Regions from separate parts of the Neobacillus sp. BF23-41 genome, predicted to be linked through region 2. Evidence: predicted binding sites of a transcription regulator. Region 2 holds the regulator's gene; each other region holds the start of a gene.
The links. Region 2 encodes Rex, which represses fermentation and respiration genes when NADH is low (regulators of the CRP and FNR family bind a similar motif). Its sites were predicted from a motif close to TTGTGAAATATTTCACAA; they were not measured.
Positions count from the first base shown of each region.

Region 1: the regulator Rex is predicted to act here: its motif matches at 3,370-3,387, upstream of AB7942_RS02615 (YwiC-like family protein).
Region 3: the regulator Rex is predicted to act here: its motif matches at 3,084-3,101, upstream of AB7942_RS01665 (hemerythrin domain-containing protein).
Region 4: the regulator Rex is predicted to act here: its motif matches at 4,773-4,790, upstream of AB7942_RS15700 (AtpZ/AtpI family protein).

Region 1 covers NZ_JBGBPR010000001.1:545,392-553,007, reverse strand. The annotation lists gene moaA (GTP 3',8-cyclase MoaA) at 1-305, shown strand, start outside; gene ric (iron-sulfur cluster repair di-iron protein) at 379-1,074, opposite strand; gene AB7942_RS02625 (molybdopterin molybdotransferase MoeA) at 1,315-2,580, shown strand; gene mobB (molybdopterin-guanine dinucleotide biosynthesis protein B) at 2,568-3,116, shown strand; gene AB7942_RS02615 (YwiC-like family protein) at 3,441-4,172, shown strand; gene AB7942_RS02610 (Crp/Fnr family transcriptional regulator) at 4,319-5,011, opposite strand; gene AB7942_RS02605 (YjzC family protein) at 5,292-5,471, shown strand; gene clpB (ATP-dependent chaperone ClpB) at 5,639-7,616, shown strand, end outside.
Region 2 covers NZ_JBGBPR010000017.1:4,142-11,757, forward strand. The annotation lists gene AB7942_RS21545 (ABC transporter ATP-binding protein) at 1-987, opposite strand, end outside; gene moaC (cyclic pyranopterin monophosphate synthase MoaC) at 1,165-1,662, shown strand; gene AB7942_RS21555 (redox-sensing transcriptional repressor Rex) at 1,699-2,355, shown strand; gene ystJ (NADP-dependent malic enzyme) at 2,514-3,761, shown strand; gene AB7942_RS21565 (sulfite exporter TauE/SafE family protein) at 3,988-4,740, shown strand; gene dcuS (DcuS/MalK family sensor histidine kinase) at 4,936-6,555, shown strand; gene AB7942_RS21575 (response regulator) at 6,533-7,240, shown strand; gene AB7942_RS21580 (2-hydroxycarboxylate transporter family protein) at 7,358-7,616, shown strand, end outside.
Region 3 covers NZ_JBGBPR010000001.1:352,937-360,552, forward strand. The annotation lists gene AB7942_RS01650 (M3 family oligoendopeptidase) at 1-238, opposite strand, end outside; gene AB7942_RS01655 (MarR family winged helix-turn-helix transcriptional regulator) at 344-784, opposite strand; gene AB7942_RS01660 (MFS transporter) at 1,238-2,473, shown strand; gene AB7942_RS01665 (hemerythrin domain-containing protein) at 2,500-3,024, opposite strand; gene AB7942_RS01670 (hypothetical protein) at 3,238-3,585, shown strand; gene AB7942_RS01675 (ferredoxin family protein) at 3,726-4,010, opposite strand; gene AB7942_RS01680 (FAD-dependent oxidoreductase) at 4,010-5,305, opposite strand; gene AB7942_RS01685 (electron transfer flavoprotein subunit alpha/FixB family protein) at 5,298-6,329, opposite strand; gene AB7942_RS01690 (electron transfer flavoprotein subunit beta/FixA family protein) at 6,364-7,188, opposite strand; gene AB7942_RS01695 (ZIP family metal transporter) at 7,583-7,616, shown strand, end outside.
Region 4 covers NZ_JBGBPR010000009.1:169,985-177,600, forward strand. The annotation lists gene atpG (ATP synthase F1 subunit gamma) at 1-189, opposite strand, end outside; gene atpA (F0F1 ATP synthase subunit alpha) at 286-1,794, opposite strand; gene AB7942_RS15675 (F0F1 ATP synthase subunit delta) at 1,820-2,356, opposite strand; gene atpF (F0F1 ATP synthase subunit B) at 2,353-2,883, opposite strand; gene atpE (F0F1 ATP synthase subunit C) at 2,983-3,207, opposite strand; gene atpB (F0F1 ATP synthase subunit A) at 3,282-3,995, opposite strand; gene AB7942_RS15695 (ATP synthase subunit I) at 4,018-4,392, opposite strand; gene AB7942_RS15700 (AtpZ/AtpI family protein) at 4,395-4,619, opposite strand; gene AB7942_RS15705 (S8 family serine peptidase) at 4,994-7,273, opposite strand; gene upp (uracil phosphoribosyltransferase) at 7,580-7,616, opposite strand, start outside.

The DNA of each region.
Region 1 (7,616 bases), on a different contig from region 2:
TGGCGAAGGTGTACCGCTATAAAGATAAAGATGTGAATGTAGGATTTATCACGTCTGTTTCGGAATCGTTTTGTTCAAGCTGCACTCGTTCTCGACTTTCAGCGAATGGTCAGATTTTTACTTGTTTATTTAATGGGAATGGGCATGATATCCGTAATTTTATGAGAAACGGTGCCTCTGATGAAGAAATCCGTGAGCGGGTGAGCGCCATTTGGAATGGACGAGATGACAGATATTCAGACGAACGAACAGCCGAAACGCACAAAAACCGTAAAAAAATAGAAATGTCCTATATTGGTGGTTAAACTCTCTTCCATGAAGAGAGTTTTTTTGTAGAAAGAAACAGCCCGCTTTAAGAAAAGCGGACTGTTGATTTTATTAAAGATACCTAGGAAATAGGATGTTGTTTTCAAGATGCACATGCATAAAGGTTAATCCTTCTAACGCTTCCAAGCGTGCATATACTAATCGGTACGTACCGCATGCATCCAGAGGTAGAGTGTAGTCAGAAGTTACTGCACGGATCTCTCTTAAAATTTCACCGGCATGGTCATGTTCTTTTTCTAATTCAACAATCATTGCAATTGCTTCTTCACGATTCTCCACGGTTCCATCTGCAAGCTGCTTAATTAATGGGAATACAACAGCTTCCTCTTTCGCCATATGCTCCATCAATTCTTTTTTGAATTCATAGAAGAGTTCGTAAACCTTAAGTAACTCTGGATGGTTATCTCCATGGACACGTGAAACCTTCGTTACATAGGGACTTAGCATAGTTAGTTCCTCTTCAGATACACGATGGTAGTTTGAAATAACATGATCAATAATTGTAGTTGAATCAGAATTAGTCCAAACCTCAACATCTTTCTCGGTGTTTTCGTATTTATCAAAAACTTCTTTTAATTCATCTAACAAAGTATCAAGGTTAAGCCTAGTTTGAGCAACTGCTTCTGTTAATGAGATATTACCACCGCAGCAAAAATCGATTCGGTTCTTTTTAAAAACATCACTTGTTTTAGGTAATTCGTTAACAATATCTTTAACTAATGAATTAGCTGTAATTGTGAAACTCATCTTTAATTTCCTCCCAAAGTCCAAGATTAAATCTAACCTAATCATAATGTAAAATAGAAAAAAACTAGGTGACCTGAATCACACATTCCCTATGATTTTATATTTTTTGGCAAGATTCTTTTATTTTGTGACATTTGATATGTTAGTTAGTTTTTAATAAGCTTATAATGTTGATTAGTCGATGACTAATAGTACATATCACAATGGATAGATATTTGTTTAAGGCAGGAGCTGATTATTTTGTTCGAAAGAAGAAGACCGATACCAATTGGAGAAGCGGTCAAAAGCATAATGGAATATCAATTACTTGGTGTGACCGAACAAGTTTCGATAAATGAAAGCTTTGGCCGCTTTTTATCGGAGGATTTGATCGCAACTAGCGATGTGCCCCATTTTGACCGTGCACCGTATGATGGCTTTGCTGTTAGGTCAATCGATACACGTGAGGCTTCGCTATCCAATGTAGTTGAATTTGAAGTGGTCGATCACATCGGCGCTGGAATGGTTTCTACTAAAGTAATAGGAGAGCAGCAAGCTGTTAGGATTATGACTGGAGCAATGATGCCAGTTGGAACAGATGCTGTCGTTATGTTTGAGGTGGCTAAGGCCTACGAAAAGAATGGATTCTCATATATGTCCATTAAACGCAGCTTTAAAAAGGGTGATAACGTTTCGTTCAGTGGTGAAGATGCCAAGCAGGGTGAAGTTTTGGTGAAAAAAGGAACATTGATAAATCCTGGAATTCAAGCCATGCTTGCAACATTTGGATATGAACGAGTGTCCGTTGCGAAAAAGCCACGTGTTGGTTTGTTTGCAACAGGGACAGAGCTTTTAGAAGTAAATGAATCCTTGGTTCCAGGAAAAATTCGTAATAGTAATTCACATATGATTGCAGCCCAAATTGAAAGAGCGGGAGGCATTGTTCATTATTTTGGAAAGCTTCCTGATGAATTTGACACTTGCTTTGAAGCAGTCCAAAAAGCAATAAATGAAGTAGACTTATTAATTACCACCGGTGGGGTTTCAGTTGGGGATTTTGATTATCTGCCTGCTATTTATGAAAAGCTTGGGGCAGAGGTTTTCTTTAATAAAGTTGCCATGCGGCCTGGGAGTGTGACGACGGTTGCACAGCACAATGGGAAGCTTCTCTTTGGGCTTTCGGGTAATCCTTCGGCTTGTTATGTAGGCTTTGAATTGTTTGCCCGCCCAATTATCCGTAGGATGCTTTTTTCAGAAAAACCTCACCTTCGTAAAGAGCAAGCACTTTTAGAAGTCGATTTTCCTAAAGCCAATCCATTTACAAGGTTTGTCCGAAGTTCTACGTTTATAGATGCGGGAAGACTAAAGGCAACACCGAGTGGACTTGACAAGTCTAACATTATTATGAGCCTTTCTGGAGCGAATTCGTTGATGATTCTTCCAGGCGGAACTAGAGGCTTTACAGCCGGAAGTGAAGTGGACGTCCTTCTGCTTGAAGACCAGGTTGGCAGTTTGTGGCCGTGGTAAAGCCTGTCGTCTTTCAGGTGGTTGGTTATCAAAATAGTGGTAAAACCACGATAACAGCCAAACTAATCGAAGACTTAGTAAAAAAAGGACTTAAAACAGTTACGATTAAGCATCATGGTCATGGAGGCAGGCTTGCAGCCCTGCCACAGAAAGATACAGAAAAACATCTAAATGCAGGTGCACTTGCCTCGATTGTTGAAGGAGATGGAAGTTTAATGTTACAGGCTGACAATTTCTATCCATCACTAGAAGATCAGATCGAGTTAATGAAATTCTTTCATCCAGATGTAATATTAATCGAAGGTTATAAGTTAAAGTCCTTCCCGAAGTTACTGCTATTAAGAGATGAAAGTGACCTTTCTTTGTTAGATACCGTAAGTAATGTTTCTGCTATTGTATATTGGAAGGAAGAAATGCAGGAGCAAATCACATCAAGAATCAAAGTGCCCAGCTTTCATATCAACGATGAAGGTGCATTAATCTGGACTGCGCAAGTACTTCAGGAGCATGTTCATAATATTGATCAAAAAAGTTAATAAAATTGTCAAATCTGTTACTTTTATCACAGCTTGAAATATGGATTTACTCTACAATTCAAATTAGGGGATATAATGTTTGTTAAAATAGAATTATGGGTCTTTAATGGAAATACAGCAATCACTCATCAGATAACCGACCTAGAGATGATTGAAGTTACCTAGTAGATGATATAGATTTGCTGTACTTCCATTTTAACCTAAACAAATTTGTCACAAAAAGAAGGCGGAGTCCTTCTTTTTTACTGTAATTATGTGATGTGTTTCACTTATTTTTCCGCTTTGCTGGCTTATATTTAGGTTAGTCAAGGAAGAGGAGTGAAAATGATGAAGTTATTTTTACCGAAACAACATGGTGCATGGGCAATGCTAATCATCCCTTTTTGGCTTGGTGTCATTGAAGGAGGATTTATGTGGAAGCATGTCCCATTTTTCTTTGGATGGCTCCTATTATACTTGGCGACCTATCCGATGCTTCTTTTATTTAAAAAGAAAAAACCTCAGTTTTATACTAAATGGACACTTGTATATATGATTCCATCCCTATTACTTTTACTTATTCCTCTTTTGGAAAGACCAACGATTTTTTATTTTGGTCTTCTAATGATTCTGTTTTTTATAATAAATGCTTACTTTACTTCCAAAAATCAAGACCGTGCTTTTATGAATGACATCTCTGCTATTTTTGCCTTTTCAGTTGCTGGATTAGCAAGCAGTTATTTAGGACACGGTGTTATGAACATAGAGACACTTGTTTTCACCTTTGTAACTTCAGTCCTGTTTTTTGTGGGTTGTACTTTTTATGTCAAAACAATGATCAGGGAAAAGAAGAATACCCAATTTAAATGGATTTCATGGATTTACCATTTTCTTTTAGTGGCAGTGTGGATCGGAGTTGGCTTTTGGATCGTTGCAATAGCATTTATCCCAAGTCTTCTGAGAGCTATGATATTTTATGGGAAACCACTATCTCCTAAACAAATTGGCATTTACGAAATAATAAATTCAGCTATATTCTTTACGATCATGGCGATTCAAATAATCTTATTAAAATAAGAGCTATGTTACACGTGGCTGATTTCCGCTCCAATCAACATGTGCCAAAATCAGCAATGAGCTTTAACATTGCCATTAAAATAAAAAAATCGGTCGATATGACCGATTTTTTTTGCTTTATTTTAAGTTGTTTGCCAGCAGCAATTCTAATCAACTTTACAGATTTCGGTTGGACAATCTTCACAATCAATTTCCCGTTTTAAATACTCTAAATCATGAATAGTAATTGTTCCTTTATCTATTGACAGGATACCGGCCTTACGTAAATCACTCAACAAGCGATTTACTACTTCTCTTGATGTACCACAAAAATTGGCTAACTCTTGATTGGTTAGTGGTAATTCAATTAATATTCCTTTATTGGTTTTAATTCCATAACTATTGGTAATTCGAATAAGTGTGGAATAAAGAGCCCCTTTTTTTCCATGAAGAACCAAATCACGAAACTTGGTTTGTGTTTTTCGATATTGCTGACTCATCCACTTTATGAATTCAAATGAGAGTGCCAGATTTTGTGAGAGTTTTCCTTCAAGCGTGTCTTTCATAATAACGGCTACTTCACCACTCTCGACAACACGTGCACTTAATAAATATCTTGAAGAAGGGGAAAATAAGTTTAATTCACCAACAAAATCACCACGCGAGCACATTCTTAACGTAAGTTCTCTTCCATCAGGGATGATCTTGCTGATTTGAAGTATGCCACTTTGAACAATATACAATTCATCGGCTACAGATCCTTCTTGAAATAAAAAGGTACCTTTTTCAACTTTTTTTATATGGTGAACGGTATCTAAAAGATGGGACAGTGTTACCGGCATTTCTTTTACTGACTGCATACTCATAACCACCTTTAAAGGTACGAATTCAATGCTCATTTGATTTTAAAAAATGACAGTCAAGGTTAAATTTGCTAGATAATACTATAATTATATTGTTAACAAAGAATAATTAGCAACAAATGTGCGATAAGTTCATACAATCGTCAAAAGTTTGTTTAATCTTTACGTATTTCTTAGGAAATAATGTCGACTCATAAGATAATTTGCAAGAAATTCCAATAATGACAACCCGTTAAAGGGTAATAATAAGGAATGTGAAGCAAAGGAGGGAAAAAGAATGGGCCAAAATCGTCAGTTTAAGTCAGGGAGCAAAGCCCCAAATAATGGTGTTTATATTGAAGTTGGAGATACGGGAAGTAATGTTAATAATCCCAAAAAAATAAGGCTAAAAGCAGGAGATGCATTTCCTGAAACTTCGAATGATGAACGTGTTTGGACATATCAGCGGAAACCATGAATAAATAAGGAAAAGGTCATCCTTGGGGTGGCTTTTTCTTTTGCCTGCGCCTAGGCGTCAGTAGGCAATTTTTGCTGTTATTCCTATTTGCAAAAATTTACTTTTTATATAGGAAGTTTTATAATAAAAGAAAAGGTCAAAATTGGTCAAAGAGGGTGTGATAAAAAATGGACATGAATCGAATGACAGAAAGGTTACAAAAGGGGCTAATGGATGCTCAGTCGCTAGCTATCAAAAAAAATCATCAAGAGATTGATGAACCCCATTTGTTTTTATGTTTAATGGACCAAGAAGATAGTCTCATTTCTTCTATATTAAAAAAGTCAGGTATCCCTCCCGAAAAAATTAGAAAGAACCTAAATGAGGCTCTTGCTAAAAAACCAGAGGTTACAGGAAGTGGGGTTGAACAAGGAAAACTTTATATCACAGCCACGCTGCAAAAACTTTTTGTCAGTGCCGAGGAGTTTGCCAAAAAGTTTTCTGATGAGTATGTATCAGTCGAACATATTCTGTTAGCTGCAGTCTACGCGAAGGATTCAGAAATGCGAAGGCTTTTACAAAACGTTGGAATTCAACCAGACAAAGTTTTGCAAGCAATTAAAGAAATTAGGGGGAACCAAAGAGTGACATCACAAAATCCAGAAGCAGGATACGAAGCACTAAAAAAATATGGACGGGATCTTGTTGCTGAGGTTAAAGAAGGAAAAATGGATCCAGTTATTGGCCGTGATTCTGAAATCCGCAATGTAATTCGGATATTATCAAGGAAAACAAAGAATAATCCTGTTTTAATCGGTGAACCTGGTGTAGGGAAAACCGCTATTGTGGAAGGGTTGGCACAAAGGATAGTTAGGAAGGATGTACCGGAAGGACTAAAGGATAAAACAATTTTCTCATTGGATATGAGTGCGCTAATTGCTGGAGCCAAATTTAGAGGTGAGTTTGAAGAAAGATTGAAAGCAGTCCTAAATGAAATCAAAAAAAGTGAAGGACGAATATTGTTATTTATTGATGAAATTCACACGATAGTAGGAGCCGGTAAGACGGAAGGCGCGATGGATGCAGGCAATATGTTAAAACCAATGCTTGCCCGTGGTGAACTTCATTGTATTGGAGCAACTACTCTAGATGAGCACCGAAAATATATCGAAAAGGATCCAGCGCTTGAACGTAGATTTCAGCAGGTACTGGTCCAAGAGCCAAACGTTGAAGATACCATTTCAATCTTAAGAGGGCTAAAAGAGCGATATGAAGTGCATCACGGTGTTAAAATTCATGACCATGCCTTGGTTGCTGCTGCTACATTATCTGATCGTTATATCACCGATCGTTTTTTGCCTGATAAAGCAATTGATCTAGTCGATGAGGCTTGTGCTTTAATACGTACTGAAATAGATTCAATGCCTACCGAATTAGATGAAGTAACACGCAGGGTTATGCAATTGGAAATTGAAGAAGCTGCCTTAAGTAAAGAGGTTGATGACGGGAGTAAGTTGAGGCTGGAGGCTCTCCTAAAAGAACTAGCTGATTTAAAAGAAACAGCCAATGAAATGAAGGCAAAATGGCTCCAAGAGAAACAAAGTATACAGAAATTGCAGGAGAAAAGAGAACAACTGGAAAAACTTCGCAGGGAGCTTCAACAAGCTGAAGATAAATACGATTTAAACCGAGCGGCAGAGCTTCGCCATGGTCAAATTCCGTTAGCAGAAAAAGAGCTAAAGGATCTCGAAAGGGCAACTGCTAAGGACGAACGTATACTTCGTGAAGAAGTTACTGGAGAAGAAATCTCCAATATCGTATCAAGATGGACAGGAATACCTCTTTCTAAACTAGTAGAAGGGGAGAGAGAAAAGCTGTTAAAATTGGAATCCATCCTACACGAAAGAGTCATCGGTCAGAATGAGGCAGTAAATTTGGTGGCAGATGCAGTACTCAGGGCTCGTGCTGGAATTAAGGATCCTAAGCGACCAATTGGATCGTTTTTATTTTTAGGACCGACTGGTGTTGGGAAAACGGAGCTTGCGAAAGCATTGGCCGAGTCTTTATTCGACAGTGAGGAACATATTATACGTATCGATATGTCTGAATATATGGAGAAGCATGCTGTTTCCCGCCTAATTGGAGCCCCTCCAGGCTATATTGGCT
Region 2 (7,616 bases):
TAAAACATCATTTCCGCTTTGTTTTTCAATTTCAAACGAGAAGGAAGCAGACTTTTCATCGCCTAATGGACGATCCATCATCTCCATCTTTTCAAGCTTTTTACGACGGCTTTGGGCACGTTTGGTTGTCGATGCCCGCGCTAAATTCCGGTTGATAAAGTCTTGGAGATCCGCGACCTCTTGCTGTTGTTTTTCGAAAAGCTTTAAATCACGCTCATAATTTGCCGCCTTTTGATCAAGGTAAGAACTATAGTTGCCTGTAAACCTTTGGATTTGCTTACGGGAAACTTCATAAACTTGAGTAACAACTTTATCTAAAAAATAGCGGTCATGGGAAACGATCAAAATCGCCCCATGATAACTTTGTAAATATTGCTCCAGCCAGGAAAGCGTATCAATATCAAGGTGGTTTGTGGGCTCATCCAATATTAGGATATCAGGCCTGGTTAACAAGAGTTTACCAAGGGCTAGACGAGTTTTTTGCCCGCCGCTTAAACTAGATATCATCAAGGATTTGTCATGGAAATTCAGCCCATGAAGGACGGAGCGCATCTCTGCCTCATACTGATACCCTCCCAGTTCTTTAAATTTGACCTGAAGATGATCGTACTCTTTTAGGATTCTTTCGTACCTGCCACTGTCTTCAAAAACGAGGGGATCAGCCATTTGTTCTTCAAGTGTGCGGAGTTGTTTTTCCATTAATCGCAGCGGTTCAAAAACCGTCAGCATTTCATCCCATATGGATAATGATGATTCTAACCCAGTATTTTGAGCTAAATAGCCAATCGTCACCTCTTTTGGCTTGATGATTTCTCCGCCATCATGTGACAAGTGTCCGGCTATAATCTTCAATAATGTCGATTTTCCCGCCCCATTGCGTCCAACAAGGGCAACACGGTCCCGAGTTTGTAATTCGAGCTTAATATTCGATAAAATAAGGTCAGCACCATAATATTTTTGTAATTGATTAACCTGTAGCAAAATCATTCTCATTCACCTCTATTACATAGGATAAGTGTACCTTATTCCCGGTATGTCGGCAATAAACTGCTCGCCATATTAGCGGAGTGAAGTCTTAAACCGACATAAAATGTAATATATAGTTCAAAGTTTCACACACATATAAGGAAAAATAGTGTATGATTTGATGGGAGGATTTTTTATATGGCAGAATTTACGCATTTTAATGAAGAAGGCAGAGCAAAAATGGTCGACGTCAGTGATAAGCCGGAAACGGCACGTACGGCGCTTGCTCATTCCAGCATTACCGTTAGTAAAGAAATTTATGATAAAATAACTAATAATGAGATGAAGAAGGGCGATGTCTTAGCAGTGGCCCAGATAGCAGCTGTCATGGCAGCAAAGAAGACATGGGATTTGATTCCAATGTGCCATCCGATTCCATTAACAGGTGTTAATATTTCTTTCTCTTGGGAACAGGATAAGGATGAGAACTATCAATTATATATTGCTGCAGCCGTTAAAACGAAGGGGAACACAGGCGTAGAAATGGAAGCGTTAACAGCCGCATCCGCATGTGCCTTAACGGTTTATGATATGTGTAAAGCCGTTGATAAAGGTATGGTAATTGGACCGACGTATCTTGTCGAAAAAACAGGCGGTAAAAACGGTGATTTTAAAAGAGATGAAAGAGTTAAATAAATTTTTAACTAAACCATTCATGGGGTGTGGGAGATTATGAGTAATGAAACAACGAAAATACCACAGGCGACAGCAAAACGGCTGCCCCTCTATTATCGATTTCTAAAAAACCTGCAAAGTTCAGGCAAGCAAAGGGTCTCTTCAGCGGAATTGAGTGAAGCAGTAAAGGTAGACTCAGCAACGATTCGCCGCGACTTTTCCTATTTCGGTGCGTTAGGAAAAAAGGGCTATGGGTATAATGTTAATTACTTAATATCCTTCTTCCGAAAGACCTTAGATCAGGATGAATTAACTAAGGTTGCCTTAATAGGAGTCGGAAATCTTGGGACTGCCTTTTTAAACTATAACTTTTTAAAAAATAATAACACAAAAATAGAATGCGCCTTCGATGTGGATCCCGACAAAATGGGAACTATGATTCGCGAGGTACCCGTTCATCCTATGGATGATTTAGAGAAGGTGTTATCAGAAACTAATATTTCAGTGGCGATATTAACGGTTCCGGCTCCTGCCGCTCAAATGATAACCGATCGACTGGTCCAAGCGAATGTAAAAGGGATCTTAAATTTCACTCCAGCGAGGTTAAATGTTCCACCATTAATAAGGGTCCATCATATTGACTTGGCTGTGGAGCTTCAATCGCTAGTCTACTTTTTAAAGCATTATCCAACGGTCGAAATAGATGAAGAATAATTAGTTAAAAAGGCTTTCCACAAAATTTGTGGAAGGCCTTTTGTATATTAAATCCCTGCTTTTTTTAATTACATAATCTATAAAAATACTTTCTTATGCACTAAGATGTAGGTAGATAAAATGCAAGCGGTTACTAGCCGGGAAGTGGGGGAAATTCAATGTCAATTTTACGGGATGAAGCGTTAAAAATGCACAAGGAACACCAAGGCAAGGTTGGGATTTATTCTAAGGTGGCAGTACATAATGCAAAAGATTTAAGCCTTGCCTATTCACCCGGTGTGGCAGAGCCATGTTTGGTCATTTATGCAGACGAAAATAAAGTCTATGATTATACCTCGAAGGGCAATCTTGTCGCAGTTGTATCCAATGGGACAGCGGTCCTGGGGCTTGGAAACATTGGACCAAAAGCTGCGATGCCTGTGATGGAAGGAAAGGCCGTGTTATTCAAATCGTTCGCAGATGTTGATGCCTTTCCCATTTGCTTGGCCACCACTGACACAGACCAGATCGTAGAAACCGTCAAGCTGCTAGAACCAACATTTGGCGGAGTGAACTTGGAGGATATTGCTGCGCCGCAATGCTTTGAAATTGAAGACCGCCTCCGCCAAGCCTGCGAGATTCCTGTTTTTCATGATGACCAGCATGGAACCGCGATTGTAACAGCCGCTGGTCTAATCAACGCATTAAAATTAGCGGATAAAAAAATTGAAGATATTCGTGTTGCCGTAAACGGAGCAGGTTCAGCTGGAGTAGCAATTGTTAAGCTCCTGCTGCATATGGGCGTGAAGGATGTTATTTTATGTGATACAAAAGGAATTATTTATGAAGGCCGCCCGTTCGGAATGAATCGATTCAAAGATGAAATGGCGCGAATGACAAATCGCGGGCAAAAACAAGGAACGTTAGCCGATGCGTTCCTTGACGCAGATGTGTTTGTGGGGGTATCAGCAGCTGGGGCCGTTACAAAGGAAATGGTTGGTTCTATGCACCGTGACCCGATTATCTTTGCCATGGCCAACCCAGTACCGGAAATTATGCCCGATGCGGCCAAAGAAGCAGGAGCACTTGTAGTGGGTACAGGACGTTCTGATTTTCCGAACCAGGTTAATAATGTGCTTGCTTTCCCAGGAATTTTCCGCGGCGCTTTAGATGTCCGTGCAAAGGAAATCAACGAGGAAATGAAGCTCGCCGCGGTCTATGCAATTGCTGGATTAATTTCAGATGAAGAACTTCATGCTGATCATGTTATTCCAGACCCTTTTGACCCTAGGGTCGCAGCACAAGTAGCAGCAGCAGTTGCTTCCGCTGCAATGGAAACAGGGGTAGCTCAAAGAATTGTCAATGTTGAGGAAATTAAACAACGCCTATTAGCACTAGCGGAAGCAAAACAACCAGTTCATGTTTAGGTCGAGTAAAATCAAGCTTTTAAGGGAGGACTACCTCAATCTAGAGGTAGTCTTTCAAATTTTGGGAATTAGGGCATATTTCCAATATACCTTTTAAATTTTTAGTACAATAATGAATGATAGTTTTTTTCTTTTTTAAATCGGTGGGTATGAGCACGTTTTTAGGTAAGTAATTTTAACATTTCCTAGAAGGACATCTAGGGTTTTGCAATCGGAGGGGATGAAGTTGGCGATTGTGCTGACGATGTTTGTGCTTGGGATATTATTAGGATTTGTTGGGGCGGGCGGCTCCGGCTTTATTATTGCCATCTTAACAGTTATTTTTGGAGTACCAATACATATGGCGTTAGGGACATCACTAGCAGCGATGGTGTTTACGAGCATGTCAGGTGCCTACAGTCATTTTCGTCAAGGAAATATCTCAATTAAAACCGGTTTAATCGTCGGTGGATTTGGTGCAGTTGCCTCCTATTTAGGTTCAAAACTAGCCAGTTTGATTCCGATCCATTCTTTGCATTGGTTAACAGCAGGGATGTTATTTTTGTCGGCTGTAATACTGGTTGTACGCTTATTTATTGTTCAAAAAATAAAGGCAAACAACAAAAAAGTGAAACCTGGCAACCTGCTTCTCATTAAGAAAGCGGCAGTCGTCGGGTTGGTTACCGGATTGTTGTCTGGTACATTTGGGATAGGTGCTGCGCCGTTCATTCAAATCGGGTTGCTGGTCATCATGGGACTTTCGCTTAAACAATCAGTTGGTACAACAATGCTCGTTATTTTGCCAATCGCTTTAGCAGGAGGAATCGGCTACTATTTCGAAGGATACCTGAATTTAACCCTGTTAGTTGAAGTGGTAGGAGGAACGATGATTGGCTCCTATGTCGGGGCTAAGTTTACAGCCCTTGCTCCGCAGCCTGTATTAAAAAGTGCGATGGTCCTGACCCCTATTATCGCAGGAGCTATTTTGCTCATAAGTTAAGGCATCATTCGCAAGGATGGTTAACTTTGAAAATTAATCCTCAGGCCAGCCTAAGTTAAAGAAAGCTTTTAGACTGCAATGTATTTTCATAAGAATGCTTTGCAGCCTTTTTGCGTTTACTAACCCTGTTGGTTAGTATGTCATCAGGTGGAAATCAGAATGGTGCCTGTCGCCTTCTCAAAGATGGAGGGAAATATGAGAAAGGGAAGATGGAGTTTACAGACGGTAATTATTGTCTTTGTGTGTATGGTGGTTACTTTTTCACTTTTGATAACAGATTTACTTATCAGTTCGAGAATTGCTAAGGAGACGGAAAAAGGTCAGGCTGAGAAGGCGAGAAATGTGGCTCGAATGGTTGCTCATAGTCCGCTTGTGATTGATGCGATGAGTGGAGAACGGGATGTAAAGGAAATCCAAACGTTTGCGAATGAAATGAGAAAAGTGACAAACGTTTACTTTATTGTTGTGATGGATATGAAGGGGATCCGTAAATCCCATCCTGATAGCAAAGAAGTTGGCAAACAATTCAAGGGTGGAGATGAAGGGCCGGTACTAAAAGGGAAAGAGCATGAATCTATTTCAAAAGGAGCTCTAGGACCTTCTTTACGTTCTTTTACGCCGATTAAGGATGCAAATGGGAAACAGATCGGGGCAGTAGCCGTTGGGATTTCTCTTGATAATGTGGAAACGGCCGTCAATAAGAGCAGAATAGGGATCTATATTGGGACGATGATTGGTATCTTAATCGGTGTTCTCGGGGCCGTGATTTTAGCCAGATATATAAAAAAAATCCTACTTGGGCTTGAGCCATTTGCGATTGCTAAATTATTAGAGGAACGCAGCGCGATGCTTCAATCGGTGCGTGAGGGAATTGTGGCAGTTGATCAACAGTCTAACATAACACTCGTCAATCGAGCGGCCTTAAAGCTGTTCGATAAAGCAGGCCTGCAAGATAACCCGATGGGGACAAATATCGAAGAATATATGTCATCTACTCGCTTGGGTGATTTATTAAAAACTGGTAAACCTGAATTGGATGAAGAACAGAATATAAATGGGATGACCATTTTAACCAACCGAGTCCCTGTGATCGTTGGTAATAAGGTAGTCGGCGCGATTGCTACTTTTCGGGATAAAACAGAAATACAGGTGCTTGCTGAACAACTGACCGGAGTTAGAATATATGCTGACGCACTTCGGGCTCAGGCCCATGAGTTTATGAATAAACTTCATGTTATTTTGGGAATGGTCCATACAGGTTATTATGAAAAAGTGGTCGAATATATCAGTGAAACGGTTGACCATCGAAATAGCGAAATTGGCTTTGTGACAAAAAAGATAAAGGACCCTGTATTAGCTGGCTTTTTAATTGGAAAGTTGAGTTATGCAAGGGAATCAGGGGCAGAGTTATCAGTTTCCTGTGAGCAGCCTCTTCCGCAGCCCGCTGTTTCTGATGTGACACACGAACTTATAACCATTGTTGGCAATTTAATTGATAATGCCATCGAGGCTATGAATGGTTGTATGGTTAAAAAAATAGCAGTAGAATTCGAATATGGCGATGATATTTTAACAATCGAAGTAAAAGATACGGGGGCAGGGATAAGTGAAGAACTGCAAAACCAAATTTTTAACAAAGGATTCTCCACAAACGGTGAAAATAGGGGGTTAGGACTGTATCTCGTTTCGCAAGCTATTAAGAAGTTGGAAGGGGAATTAATTCTTTCATCGAAGCCTGGAAAAGGGACCGTTTTTGCCGTGTATATACCATATGAAGGGGAGGGGGACCAGAATGATCCGGGTAATGATTGTTGAAGATGATCCAATGGTGGCTGAATTTAATAAACGCTATCTTGAACAAGTTCATGGATTTACCTTGATGGCAATGGCCGCATCCGTGGATGAGGCGATTGAGAAAATTGAAAAACTAGAAATCGATCTTATCTTATTGGATATATTTATGCCGGGGAAACTAGGATTAGAGCTGTTAACCTACCTTCGTGAAAATGAGAAAGAGACCGATGTTATTATTATTTCAGCAGCATCTGATATGGAGCGGATTAAAAAGGCTTTAAGATACGGAGCCGTTGATTATTTAATTAAGCCTTTTGAATTTGAACGCTTTAGTAGAGCATTAGTTGCATATAAGGATCAAACAAAGTTTATTCAAACTCAACAAGTGATTAACCAAGACGTATTGGACAATCAATTACTGCACCGAGAGGATAGGCCTCTTATCGAAGATTTACCAAAGGGTTTAACAAAAGATACCCTAAAACAAATTTGGGAAGCGATTCAGGAGCTAAAATATGCCTCGTTTTCAACAGAGGACGTAGTTAAGGTCGTCGGAATTTCTCGAGTTTCGGTCCGTAAGTATTTAAATTTTTTAAAGGAAATTGGGATCCTAGACGTTAAGGTAATCTACGGTACAGTGGGAAGACCCGTATATCAGCATGAATTTAATCAATTGAAACAACATCTTATCAAAACCTTTTTGTAAGCAGACTAAAACTGCTTACTTTTTTTATTTACAAAAACCTTATTAAATTTACATAAGCTATGAAAGCGGTTTAATTGGATCTATGATAGAAACATAAATAGCTAGGGGGATGAGCTTATGGAACCAGCAAGAAAGTTGCAACCGCTTACGGTTGTTCCGGGGGAAAAGGAAGAAAAGAAAGGGATTTTAGGTAAATTTGGCAGTGTGAAATTAGGGGTAGTTCCATTGCCGCTTTATATTGTTATCGCAGCTGTTGTCTACTTTTCAGCCGTCTATAAATTGCTTCCAGCTGATATGATTGGCGGCTTTGCAATTATTATTGTCATGGGTATTTTATTCGGGGAACTTGGCATGAGGATTCCGATTTTGAAGGATA
Region 3 (7,616 bases), on a different contig from region 2:
TTTCATCCATAAAATCCTGTTCATCCTTATAAAACTCATCATTTGTATCAATAGAATGACGAATATAACAAAGGTTGAACATAGTACCTAGATCATTTCTTAGCTTATTAATCTCATTCATTACCCTGCTTTGATCTTCAACCGATTCAGCATTTTTTAGGCTCTCAAGTGCTAAATGAAATTTTTCTGTTACCTCATCTAAATCCGGTCGTATGTATGTATAGTTCTCAAACCCCATTGAACCATCCCCTTTTTGTACTTTGCTAATATTTCCAATCTATTTTATTATATACTATCCACTAACATTCCTAACAACAAAAAAAATACGACCCTAATGGCCGTATTAGAACTTACCAGCAGGCAACCCTAGTTTTTTTAACAGATCAATTGCTTCCAGTTTTTCAGTTTCAGTCAGTGATGACATGAGTTTATCAATTTGCTCAGCATGTTCAGGAAAAATATCCTGAATAAACTTTTTCCCATCTTCAGTTATTTGTGCATAAGTGACTCGTCGGTCCTTCGGACAGGCAATTCTTCTTAACATCCCTTTTTGTTCAAGTTTGTCGACCACGTAAGTAATGCTTCCGCTTGCAAGTAATATTTTCCCGCCTATTTGCTGCATTGGCTGATCACCTTTATGGTAAAGGAGCTCCAAAACTGCAAATTCAGTTGGATTTAAACCACTGGCCTGGATCACTTTATTTACATGCTCGTTAATTGCTTTATACGCTCTTGAAAGGACTATAAAAAGCTTTAATGAATTAGCCGTTGAATTATTTTCCATAAAAAACTCATCCTTTTAGGTTTATAAATTAGACTTACTTTGAGGTATCAATATGAATAAAATATCTTGATTTCAAGATTATTATAAAAAAATTTTTAAGAAATGTCAATTCACCCTAAAAAAATCAGGAATATTTCGTATCCAAGAGAAATAGATGCATGATAGGAATTTTTTTATTAAATGGCTTTGTTAAAGGTCATTGTTGATTTTAAGCCTACGTTGATTGGAGCGGAAGGCGCGAGGACGGGTCAGGGGAGACCCCGCAGGCGCTTAGCGCCGAGGAGGCTCCCCTGACCCGCCCGCGGAAAGCGAAGCGCCCTTCGCTGCAATCAACGGCCAAGTTAGACAGAGCCTATAAAATTAATTATAAATAAAATATTTCTTATTTTTATGGTTCGGTAGTAAAATATGGTTATAAAAAAATTTAGTATTTTTAATAAAGAAGGGATTATTATGAGTTCACAAGCTGTTTTACCTGCAAAGGCTCCAAAGTCTTCTGAATCAACCATGTATAAAATTCTTTTTATTATTGGATTGTGCCATTTATTGAATGATGCAATTCAAGCTGTGGTGCCAGCCATGTTCCCTATTTTAGAAAAATCAATGGGGCTAAGTTTTACCCAGCTTGGTATTATTGCTTTTTCCCTAAATATGGTCTCATCTGTTTTGCAGCCAATGGTCGGCTACATAACTGACAAGAAACCTATGCCTTTCGCACTGCCGATCGGACTGACTTTCACGCTAGTCGGTATTCTTGGATTAGGGTTTGCTTCAAACTTTGGACTAATTGTCTTGTCAGTCCTTTTCATCGGTCTTGGTTCAGCAGTATTTCACCCGGAAGGTTCCCGGGTTGCATATATGGCTGCAGGAAATCGACGCGGACTGGCACAGTCGATTTATCAGGTCGGTGGAAACACGGGTCAAGCATTGGCTCCACTAATAACTGCACTAATATTGGTTCCATTGGGGCAGATTGGTGCATCCTGGTTTACGATTGTCGCAGCACTAGCAGTGATTTTATTAATTTATATTGCAAATTGGTATAATCACAGGTTGATAGCTTCACCAAATATACTAAAGAAAAAGAGAACTAGCTTGTCTAACAATGTAGCAATAACTAAAGAGGTAAAAAATACCTTAGCATTGATTTTATTATTAATTTTTGCAAGGACTTGGTATTCTTCTGGAATTACCAACTTTTATACCTTTTATGCGATAAAAGAATATGCCCTTACGATTAAGCAATCCCAATTATTCCTGTTCGCTTTTTTAGTTTCCGGTGCCGTCGGTACTTTTTTTGGAGGTCCTCTTTCAGATCGGTTTGGTAAAAAAACAATCATTTCCTTTTCCATGTTAGCAACGATTCCTTTTTCAATTTTAATTCCACAGGTACCACCAACGTTGGCATTTATTTTCTTAATACTTACTGGGTTTATTTTAATGACTAGTTTTTCTGTAACGGTAGTATATGCACAGGAATTAGTCCCGGGGAAAATTGGGACGATGTCTGGGTTAACAGTAGGACTTGCGTTTGGAATGGGTGCAATTGGTTCTGTAGGACTCGGTTATATAGCAGACTGGATTGGATTACAGTCGATGATTACATGGCTCGGTGTACTTCCGATTCTAGGCTTAATTGCGTTTCTCCTTCCAACTGACCAAAAGGTTAAAGAATGGAATCAAAAGTAAAATAGGATGGGCCAGAGGCCCATCCTTTATTTTATGTCTTGGATTTTACGGTATAATTCTTCCTTTTCCTCTTCTGTAAGCATTCTTTCTGCCATTGGGAACAAAACATTTTCCTCTTTGGAGAAATGCTCTGTTAAAATAAAGTAGGCATTTTGAATTAGTTCAGCTGTTTTTTTAGTTTCTTCCGTAGTCGCAAGACCACTTTCTGCTTTTTCAAGAAATTCTCCAATATTTGCTTTTGCCTGATCATGTTCATATTCCATAACAGCTATTGGTCCAGATGTCGTCCCGATATATACACCCATCATAGGGAAAAGAACGCCTTCTTCTCTTTCTGAATGAGGGTCCAATGCTGCTTTAAATTCTTTTACTTTTGTAATTAATCCAGCAAAGTTAGTTTCTACATCTATTTCTTGATCAATTTTTTGTGTTAGGTCATACAATCCTTCTAATTGTCCTAATAACGGAGGATGTTCACTTTTTAAATGCTTAAGTCCTTTACTTAGTTCAGCTTGGTCCATTCCACCAAGAGCACTCATACAGCCACTCATCAACAATCACCTCTATCTCATTCTATTGCTTCAAGTATAAAATCAACCATTAATTTATGTAGTGACTTAGGTCACAATTACGATTAGGTTATGAATTTTTGTCAGTTTCATGAAAACTCGTTAATTTTTTTTAAAATTTTAACATTTATCACACAAAAAAAGTTTAAATGTTTCATATAATAGAGATAGAACATAAAAGGGAGGGAAAAAAATATGAAAACCCCAAATTATCACGACTTTTATCAAAAGGCATTAATACCCATTGGTGTAAATGACCTAATTTCCTTACAGGAATCCGCAGCATACTACCCTAACTCACCTTCGACACATTGGCTTATTGCCGTAGAAGGGGTACAACTCCCACAGTCAAAAATATACTATCATTGGAAAGTAAGTATATATCCTGCCGATAGTGAAGGTGATTTCAATTGGAAAAAACCATATTATTGCTCACCGAGTATGGAGTTAATGGATCATGCGAACTCATTTGCATCTTCGCTTGTCACAGCCAGCAAAAACGATAAACTTTCCTCAGCTACCATACTAGAGAAAATAAGCTAACCCCCTAAAAACTTACCTTCTGCTTCACCTTCTTTTTACGTTCACTTGTGAAAAAACCCACATATAGTATTATTAAAATATCTACATAAATTAAGGAGCTGTTTGCATAAAACGCAAACAGCTCCTTTTTTATTTCCAATTTACGCTAAACGGAATACAATCCCGTGTCCGCCTTTTGGATATTCCCATTTAATGTTCTGGTATGGGCAGCCGATCCGGCAGCTTCCACATTCATGGCATCCTTCGTAGCCTACCTGCATCCGTGTTCCTTCCCACTTATAAACCTCAGCAGGGCAAAATACTGTACAAATTTTATCGGGACATTTTGTCATGCATACATCATGATCCAGTACGGTCAAATGAGACTTTGTATCACACTTAAAACGGAGGAGATACTGTTTTTCCTCGATATTCTTCGTTGACATTATTTCACCGCCTTCCAAGCACGATAGATATCTTGCAATACTCTAATTGTTCCTCTTTCCGCAGTTACACTCTTCATTATTTGTTTTTGTTTTTCACGCTTAGGAGTCCCATCAACTGTAAAGAATTTGCTCATCGCTTTATTCATCATTGGAACATAGTCATTAAAGTATTGTGGGTATTTCTCAAACGTATGTGCCGCATCCTTGTACTTCTCTAAATCCTTCATTATGAAACTACTATTAAGCGCGTCACGGTAGCTATTTAAGCTTGATTCACTGAAGTCCCCACTTTTATGTGCCTGAACTACGGCTTCAGCAGCCATCTTTCCTGATGACATCGCCATGTTCGAACCTTCCCGATGAATGGCATTTACTAGCTGTGCTGCATCACCGACGACAATAACTCCATTACCAGCTACTTTCGGTACCGAACGATAACCACCTTCAGGAATAAGATGAGCAAGATACTCAGCAGATTCCCCACCAGCAAGCATTGGCTTGACCATCGGGTGAGTTTTTAAGTAGTCTAGAAGCTCATATGGCTTGATTTTCGCTTTTATCATGCTTGATAGTGTTGTACCAACTCCGATATTCAAGCTCTCTTTATTCGTGTAAACAAAAGCGGTTCCAAGATTACCCTTTGTTGAATCACCAAAGATTTCAATTGTACAACCCTGGTTATCTTCCAAATTAAAACGGTCATTTATTTTTTCTTTTGGTAAATTAACAACTTCCATTACTGTTAAGGCTACTTCATCTGGACGAAATTCTTTATGAAAGCCTAACTGTTTTGAAAGAAGAGAGTTAACACCGTCGGCAAGCACCACGACATCCGCATATACCTCTCCATTCGGACGATCGGTACGAACCCCGACTACCTTGCCATTTTCAACGATACATTCAGTTACTACTGTTTCATTAATAAGTAATGCCCCAGCGTCTACTGCCTTTTTTGCAAACCATTGGTCAAACTGGGCCCGAAGGACTGTAAAGTTATTATATGGTTCCATACCCCATTCAAGACCTTTATAGCCGAATTGAACGACAGATTCCTTATCCATCATCCAAAAGCGCTGTTCAATGACAGGTCTCTCAAGTGGTGCTTCCTTCCAAAATTCAGGAACTAATTCTTCCATTTGTTTGCGGTACAATACCCCGCCCATTACGTTTTTTGCTCCTGGGTATTCTCCACGTTCAATAAGCAAAACGTTTAGTCCATTTTTGGCACACGTGAGGGCACATGCACTTCCTGCTGGACCTGCCCCAACGACAATCACATCAAATTTTTCATGCATAGCTTATTTCACCACCTTTTTCAGTTCTAAGCTGCTTAAATTCCTCGATAAGTTTTGGGAGAATTTCCATTGCATCTCCTACGATTCCATATGTGGCAACATCAAAAATTGGTGCATTTGGATCTTTGTTTATAGCGATAATTAAATCCGAATTTTTCATGCCGACAACGTGCTGAATTGCACCAGAAAGTGCAATAGCAAAATAAATTTTTGGTGTAACTGTTTCACCAGTTTGGCCAATTTGAAGATGGTGTGGCAGCCAGCCTGCTTCAACCACATCACGAGTACCTCCAACAGTCGCTCCAATCGTTTCCGCAAATTCATATAGGCGCTGGAAGTTTTGCACATCTCCCATTCCTTTTCCTCCACAGACGATAACATGTGCATCAGCTAAATTGGCTTTTTTTGTTACGTCATTCACAATTTGTAACACTTTTGTACGCATATCTTCTTCTTGCAGTGATATTTTTTCTTCAATAATTTTACCTGTTCTTCCTGATACCGGTTCTAGTGCCTTCATTACCTTTGGTCTAACGGTTGCCATTTGCGGGCGATGTTTTTTACATAGGATTGTCGCCATGATATTACCGCCAAAGGCAGGTCTGCTTGCTTCTAGTAATCTATTATCAACATCCACATCAAGCATTGTAGTATCCGCAGTTAATCCTGTGTTTAAATCTGTTGCTACGGCACTAGCTAAATCTTTACCGTTTGGTGTTGCGCCATAAAGGATAATTTCTGGCTTATATTTTTCAGCGAGGAGCATTACGCCCTTCATATATGATTCAGTACGGTAATTTTTCAATACAGGGTGGTCGACCATGTATACGATATCTGCACCATAAGAAATAATTTTATTTGCTAAAGGTTTTACTTCATTGCCTAGTAAAAAGCCCGCTAAAGGAACTTGTAATTTATCCGCTAGTTTCCTTCCAGCACCAAGTAATTCCATAGAAACGCCTTCTACTTTACCATCGTTTTGTTCGATGAATACCCAGACTCCCCGATAATCGTCTAGATTCATGTATATTCCCCCCCATGACAAAAGATAATCGTTATTATTTAGATGATTGGATTGTTAACAGGTCCTTTTTCTCCATCAACAGCGCCATTAGCTGGTTAACCTGTTCATCACTAGTACCCTCTAGTCTTTTCCCGCCTTCTGGACGTGGTGGCGTAAACATTTTTCCAACAATGGTTGGTGAACCTTTTAGTCCTAGTTGTGACCGTTCTACATTTTCAAAGTCACTTACTGCCCAAATAATTGGTTCGTACCTTGCCGCTTTAATCATGTTCGGCATTGGCGAATAGTCGATGTCATTAATTTCTTTTTCAACCGTCAATAAACATGGAAGATTGGATTGAATCAATTCATAGCCATTGGTTAATTTCCGTTTAATGAGAACGGTGTTTTCTTTCTGATTGACTTCAGACACTTCAATTACATTAGTTATTGGCGGGATATCCATTCTTCTTGCAATACCAGGTCCAACTTGTCCCGTATCACCATCAATCGCGTGCTTCCCACAAATAATCATGTCAACTGGGTGTTCCTTATTGATTTTTTCTAAAGCTTTCGAAAGCGCATAACTAGTTGCCAGTGTATCTGCCCCTGCAAAGGCACGGTCAGAAATTAAATATCCTTTATCAGCACCTATTTCCACACTCTTCTTGATAATATCAGTCGCTTGCGGTGGTCCCATTGATAAGACGGAAATGGTACCTCCTGTTTTTTCCCTAATTTTTACGGCCTCCTGAACTGCATGGGCATCGTAAGGGTTCAAGATGGCTGGTGCACTGCGACGGTCGAGTGTGTTGGTTTTAGGATTAATTTTAATAATTTTTGTATCTGGTACTTGTTTGACACATACGACAATATGCATGTAGGACTTTCCCTCCTCCATATGATCTGAGATTATTGAAAGCGTTTGCTTCCTGTGGTTTAAAAATGCTTTTATTTACGATATATGAATCGCAACACAAGCATAGTACCAAACATTGATAGTTTTCTTTTTTTCTTTCTCGATTTAACCTAAAACTAGTGATCATTTAACATTCTTAAAAATCTTATGCAGTAGCTAAGTAGTGGTTTGTAAAAGTTGAAGTTATTACAGTTTGTGGTAAGATATGTAGTTAATCGTGATGTGAATATTAGATAAAGTAGTACTAATATAACTATATGAAATATTAAGATATAAACAATGATAAAAATCACAGCTACTGTCTAATATTGTAGATATTTGATTTGGATTAATTGGACAAGAAAGGAGATGTGTAATGTCTGAAGTTATTTTTGGAAGTGTTCTTTCGG
Region 4 (7,616 bases), on a different contig from region 2:
TACTCCGCCTGAGCCAATTGCAATCGATGCCGTTACTTCTTGGATTTTTTCCATATAAGGTACAAATGCTTTCGCATTGACGACGGCACGATTCCACTTTGCAGCAGAGGTCATTTCCATTGCTTTGGTTATTTGACTCGTCTTTTTGGTTGAATTAATACGAGTTTTTATCTCACGTAATGAAGCCATAGGTTCTCACCACCCTTTTTCAAAGAATGTCTGGCAAGGACGTGCGGCACGCCTCACGGGGCCGCACACTCTCACCGTTCTAAATGTCAGACCCTATTATTCGGAAACTGCAAACGTCTTTTTGAAGGCGTTGATTGCAGAAGCCATATCGTCATCAGAAGGAAGATCCTTCGTTTTTGTAATATGGTCTAACAACTCTTTGCGGTTGTGGTCTAACCAATTAAGGTATTCTGATTCAAAACGACGGACATCCTCTAATGGAATATCATCAAGGAAACCGCGTGTTAATGCGTAAAGGATTGCAACTTGCTTTTCAACTGAAAGTGGCTTGTGAAGATCTTGTTTCAGAACTTCAACCGTACGTGCACCACGATTAAGTTTCGCTTGGGTCGCTTTATCTAAGTCTGATCCAAACTGAGCAAATGCTTCTAATTCACGGTATGATGCAAGGTCAAGTCTTAGTGTACCAGATACCTTTTTCATCGCCTTGATTTGTGCAGATCCACCTACACGTGATACGGAAAGACCAGCGTTGATCGCCGGACGAACACCGGAGAAGAATAAGTCAGATTGTAAGAAAATTTGTCCATCAGTAATTGAGATAACGTTTGTTGGGATATACGCTGAAACGTCCCCTGCTTGCGTTTCAATGAACGGAAGCGCAGTGATTGAACCAGCACCAAGTGTATCGTTAATTTTTGCGGCACGCTCTAGTAAGCGGCTGTGCAAGTAGAAAACATCCCCTGGATAAGCTTCCCGACCTGGAGGACGACGAAGCAGCAAGGAAAGCTCACGGTAGGCAGCTGCTTGTTTAGAAAGATCATCATATACGATCAATACGTGTTTGCCAGCATACATAAACTCTTCAGCCATTGAAACTCCTGTATATGGTGCTAAGTAAAGCAATGGAGCCGGTTGTGATGCAGATGCAGTTACAACGATTGAGTATTCTAGCGCACCGTATTTACGAAGCGTTTCAACCGCGTTACGAACGGTTGATTCTTTTTGTCCGATCGCAACATAGATACACACCATGTTTTGACCTTTTTGATTGATAATGGTATCAATCGCAACAGATGTTTTACCTGTTTGACGGTCACCAATGACTAACTCACGTTGACCACGTCCGATTGGCACTAGAGCGTCAATCGCTTTGATACCTGTTTGTAATGGCTCATGAACGGATTTACGAGCCATAACGCCTGGAGCAACTGCTTCTACTGGGCGTGTTTTTGTTGTATTGATTGGACCCATACCATCAACTGGTTGTCCAAGTGAGTTAACAACGCGTCCGATTAGTTCCTCACCAACTGGAACCTCCATGATGCGTCCTGTACGGCGAACCTCGTCACCTTCTTTGATTTCAGTGAAAGGTCCGAGAATGATAATACCAACGTTATTTGCTTCAAGGTTTTGTGCCATACCCATAACGCCGTTTGAAAATTCAACAAGTTCTCCAGCCATGACATTGTCGAGGCCATGAACACGTGCGATACCGTCACCGATTGAGATAACTGTACCGACATCAGTCACTTGAATTTCCGCCTGATAGTTTTCAATTTGCTTTTTTATCAGGGCACTAATTTCTTCAGCTTTGATGCTCATGAGTTTCACCCCTAATCTTTCGAATCTAACTTAACAATTTACGTTCTAAACGATCGAGTTTTCCTCTTAATGACCCGTCATATATACGATTTCCAATGCGAAGGCGGATACCGCCAAGCAGATTGGAATCTACGATATTTTCAATTTTTAGGGACTTTTTGCCCACTTTTGCTGCAAATACAGACGAGATTGCTTCGCGTTCCGCATCCGTTAATTCACGGGTGCTGTACACTTGCGCTTCGGCAATGCCCATCTCATCATTTGCCAGCTCTAAAAATTCATTTGCCACGTCAACGATTTGGTCTTCACGGTGGCGGTCGATTAAGATCAACATGGTATTTAATACATTTACATTAACTGTTGTGAAAGCAGCCTTAATGATCTCTTTTTTCTCCACAATTGAAAGCTTTGAAGAATTTAAGATATTTTTTAATTCAGGATTGTATTGTACAACTTCCTTCACTACACGAAGTTCTTCTTCAATAACTCCGAGCGTTTGAGTTTCTTTCGCAATTTGGAAAAGAGCCAACGCGTAGCGTTTTGCTACCATTGAGTTACTCATCGCTCTTCTCCTGCCTCTTTAATATATTCGTTAATGAGCTGCTCCTGATCTGCTGCAGTTAATTCTTTTTCAATTACTTTAGAAGCAATTAATACAGATAGAGAGGCAACCTGTTCGCGAATAGCGGCAACAGCTTTTTCTTTTTGCTGCTCAATTTCAAGCTTTGCTGCTTCTTTGATGCGTTCAGCTTCTGTACGAGATGCCGCAACGATTTCTTCACGTTGAAGTTCACCTTGCTTTTTGGCATTTTCGATTAAGTTTTGCGCATCATTACGTGCTTCTTTTAAAAGATTTCTTTGTTCTTGTAAAATCTTTTCTGCTTCTAAACGGCTGTTTTCTGCCGCACTAATTTCACTACCAATATGCTCTTCACGCGTCTTCATAATGCCCATTAATGGACCCCATGCAAACTTTTTGAGCAAGGCTAACAATACAAGAAAAACGATAAGCTGGAAGAAAATATCCCCAGTATTAATGTGGCCGCCGCCTTCAGCAGCAGTGGCTAATACTAAACTGTTTGTTAACACCCTCGGTTCACTCCTTTCAAGAGTTGCTTAACGATAGTAAAAACACATAAATGAATGGCGAGGATTTGTTGATCATCGCCATCTTGAATTTTCCTACTATTATCGGTTTAATACCATGAACGCGATAACTACACCGATAATCGGTAATGCTTCTACTAACGCAACCCCGATAAACATAGTTGTTTGAAGCAAACCACGATGTTCAGGTTGACGAGCGATACCTTCTACTGTACGTCCTACGATAAGACCGTTACCAATACCTGCACCTACTGCTGCTAAACCGATTGCGATTGCTGCTGCTAAAACACCAATTGATCCTGTCATTACTTTTTTCCTCCTTAAATGTATAAAACATCAATTAATTTTTTATTTTGTTCATGAAAATGAACGGTGTATTATTAATGGTCGTGACTCACTTTATGAGCCAAGTAAACCATTGTTAACATTGTGAAAATATAAGCTTGAATCGTACCAACGAAAATAGAGAACCCTTGCCATACCAATGTTAGTGGGACAGCTGCAATGGTACCAACTATTCCTTGATGTGCTAAGCCTGTTGCTAATAGTGATAGAAGCAACTCACCCGCGTAAATGTTACCATATAGACGCAGACCAAGAGTCAGCGTATTGGCAAATTCTTCAATGATCTTCAATGGGAATAAGAATTTCATTGGACTGAAGAAACCTTCTGCATAGCCTTTGACACCTTTTAGCTTGACGCCATAATAATGGGATAGTGCCAATACCATAACTGCTAGTGTTAAAGTGATGATTGGATCGGCCGTTGGTGATTTCCACCAAAGCTTTTCATCCACCACAATCGCAAATGGAAGACCTAACATATTGGATACAAAAATATACATAATTAATGTAATTCCAAGGATGTGGAACCTTCCGCCTTCTTTCCAATCCATCGTGCTGTTGATGATCCCTTTCACAAAGTCCATTACCCATTCAAAAAAGTTTTGCATCCCTGTAGGTTTCATTGCCAGCTTTCGTGTGGAAAGGACAGCAATTAGGAAAACAATTAGACTTGCTACTGTGATCATCAGCATATTTGCGCCGTTAAACCAAAGGCCCATAAATTTAAACTCTGGAACCTCATGATGCATGTAAACTCACCTCGCTTCCGCTTCATTTATGTACATGCAATGCATGGTAAAAATAATCTATCATAATGACAATATAGGATGTCATTAATCCTATCACTAAACTAATCATATCGAATTGCTCTGGGTATCTTAATGCGATTAACGCAGCAATTCCCGCCACAGCCATCCTCGAGAGCGAACCTAATGACTTGGGTTTTTTGCCCTCTGTTACCTTTTTATCAAAGCTCTCCGTCTTTCTAACTAGTATCCAAAGATTTAGATAACTAAAGCATGTCCCAAGAATCAGCCCTAGAAATATGGTTTGGTACGAGGTGAAGCCCCAGCCTAGAACATAAATGGACAACAAGTAAAAAATCCATTTGCGCTGCCTGTTGAACATTACTCTGAAATCTGGCATAGTTATTTATCTCCTGAATAGAAATGGCGGATTGAAAGTAGCATGGAATAGGTACCCGCTCCAAGACCTATAAGCAGACCGATTATTAAGAAAATTGGTTCGGTACCCCAATGCTGATCCAGCCATCTGCCTGAGAAAATACCTATTAGAATGGAACCTACTAATTGGGAGACAATTGCGGACATTAAAGCCATAGCTTGTAATGGTTTGCGGTTGTTTTTACTCATATAACACATCCTCACTCTGAGAGAATGTCAATCGGGCAAAAAGTAAAATCCATGACCTATATACTATCCTTAGATAGATTTATTTACATGAAAACCCTATCATTTACACCCTTAGTTAGCATACAATAGCACCATGTCAAAGTCAATGAAATTACGTGAATTATGCCACAAAGTATTTCCTGTAGTATTTTCCAATTTGGAATTTACTCAACAATCTTATTGTAGAGTAAATTGTGAAGGAATTTTGTTCATTTTGTGTCTATTTTGTGAACAATTAGAATTATACTAATGGTACAATATTATGAACTTTTATTATGATTTTGTTAAAAGGACCATGTCTTGGTGTGGACAAGGTCTTTTCTTAAAATTACTATTTAGTCTTCTTTCCTCTCAATCGTGATCATCCGTTCAATATGATCCTCTTTACTGGCCTTTTTGGCAAAAACCTTTATTAAATAGATCCCATCTGCTGGAAGCTGGTCGTCTGAGATGTCCTTGCGAATAAGTCCCTTTTTCACATTGGTAATCGTATCTAAATAGCCGACAAAACGATAATCCTCCGGGTTAAACAAGGCAATCCCAAATTCCTCCGCCCCGCCCGGCAAATACACCTCATAGCGGTACTGTCCTGGTTTGTCTCCTTCGGCAAAATCAAAGCCCATGACCCGTGGATAGTCGGGTTCCTCTAAAACATAGAGATAGGGAATGCGAACTGATGCACCGCCCGCCTGCAAGCGGAGGTACCCGTCGTGAATTTTCCCTTTAAACACCTGCGGGTCAACCGTTAACTCGACCGTTATGTCCTTTGTCTGCTGAGGTTCGAGCGTAAACGAAAGCGGCAGCCGCCATTCCAGTCCATCGACATACGGCGGGATATCAAACGAATAACGCTGGTCTTGCTGGCTTGTATTTTCGACATGCAGAAAGGCTTTATGGACGTCACTCTGTTCCGTAAATTTCCCAAACCGGATACTGCTTGGTGTAACGAGTGTGGTGGCTTGGATCGCTTCGTCGACCTGGATTCTGCCTGCCCCCTGTTCAAAGGTGCGGTAGTAGGCGGGTACCCTCTGTGCACCAAGAGTTCGGCCAGTGTTGGCGGCGGTCCGACGCCCAGCTCCGTTTGGAATGGTCGCCGTACGGTCAACGCTGTTAGACTTTGAGAGCGGTTTTGCCGTGTTCATCAGGGACGCTTTGATTTGTTCGGGTGTCCAGTCCGGATGGGCCTGCTTAATTAATGCACAGGCCCCAGCGACGTGCGGCGCAGCCATACTCGTCCCTTGGAGTGATAAATAGCCGCCTGGAATCGTCGAATTAATCGCTACTCCGGGCGCAACAATATCCGGTTTGATTTCCCAGGTCCCCGTCACCGGGCCCCGCGAGCTAAAGTCAGCGAGCCGGTCCGAATCCTCGCTGACCGTGACCCGTGCCGAGGTGATTTGTTTTTTTAAGGCTTTTTGTAAAATAACCCCATCTTCCTTCGAGATGGCCCCGACTGGGATCGACATTTGCGTATCGAGGTTTCCCATGAAACGGCCGCCGGTCATATTGTTGTAGATGAGCACCGCTTTTGCCCCTGCCCGCTTCGCATTTTCCGCTTTCTTTGAAAAAGTTAAGATCCCTCTTTTGATGAGGGCAATTTTCCCATCGACATTTTTCAATTCGTCTGGTCTGCCGATGCCACCATCGACAATGTCAGCGGAGCGGTCGAGCGACCACTTGGCTGAGCCTTCGAGCGGTTCAATCTGGAATTTATCCCGACTTCCTTCTATTAATAGATAGGGTGTCTCCAAAGTTGGGGTCGATGCACCTACCGATATCGCTTTGGAGGCGGTTCCAGGTGAGCCAACACTCCAAACATTTGGCCCGGAATTACCAGATGCCGCCACGGCAACGATTCCCCGATCGACGGCGCGGTTGAGAGCGAGGCTGATTGGCAGGTCGGGCCCGTTGATATCATTTCCGAGCGAAAGATTGACGACATCCACTTTATCCTTAATCGCCTGGTCAATCGCCGCGAGCACTTGCTCGGTGGTCCCGCCCCCGCCCGGCCCAAGCGCGCGGTACGCCACAATTTTTGCCTCCGGGGAAACGCCTTTTATTTTTCCATTGGCTGCAATAATACCGGCCACATGGGTTCCGTGGATCGTCGCCTTCCCGAGCGCCAGCGTTTCCATCGGATCGCGGTCGTTGTCAACCAAGTCCCGGCCTCCTGCATAATTGCGCTTGAGGTCGGGATGGGTGTAATCGACGCCCGTATCAATGACCCCGACCGTTACCCCCTTTCCCGTCAGCCGTTCATTTTTTTTATCAAAAAAACTGCGGACTTCTTCCCCACCAATAATTTTGACGCTTTCCTCGGTTTCGGCTTGGTAGGTAATAACCGGCGAGATGTTTTTGATTTGTTTATGGCTGCGGCCGATTTCGGCAAGTGTTTCTGCACTTCCTTCGACCGAGAATCCATCTAGCGCGTGGTGGAAAACACGGCGCAGCTTAACGCCTTTATAAGGTTTCATGAGTTGCTGGATTTCCTGATCGGTGTGTGGTTTGTCCAGGATTATAATGGCGGTTGTCTCCTGCGTGCTTTTGGTGATCGAGGGATGGATGAGTATTTTCGGAGTTTGAAAAGCTAGCAGTAACGCGAGTAGAAGTTTCATCGATAGATTTCCCCTTTTTCCATATCGTTTTCTTAGAGGGGCGAAAGTATGCACGACTATTTTGGGAAACGGGAATCGGGTATGCGTTGATTTCCTTTTCATCGAGCGGGCACAAAAAATAAATTGGTTCCAGTATGGATTTTCTCTTATTTAAGAAAAATAATTGGAGTTCCAAAACCGATTTTTTATTTCCCAAAAAACAATTCAGGCTCCCAATCTCATTATTTTTTCAAAATACAATGACCTATTTTTAATAAAACCAACAAAAAAAAGCCGAGTAATCTCGACTTTTTTTCAAACGGTATCTTATTTCGTTCCAAACAACCGATCTCCTGCATCACCA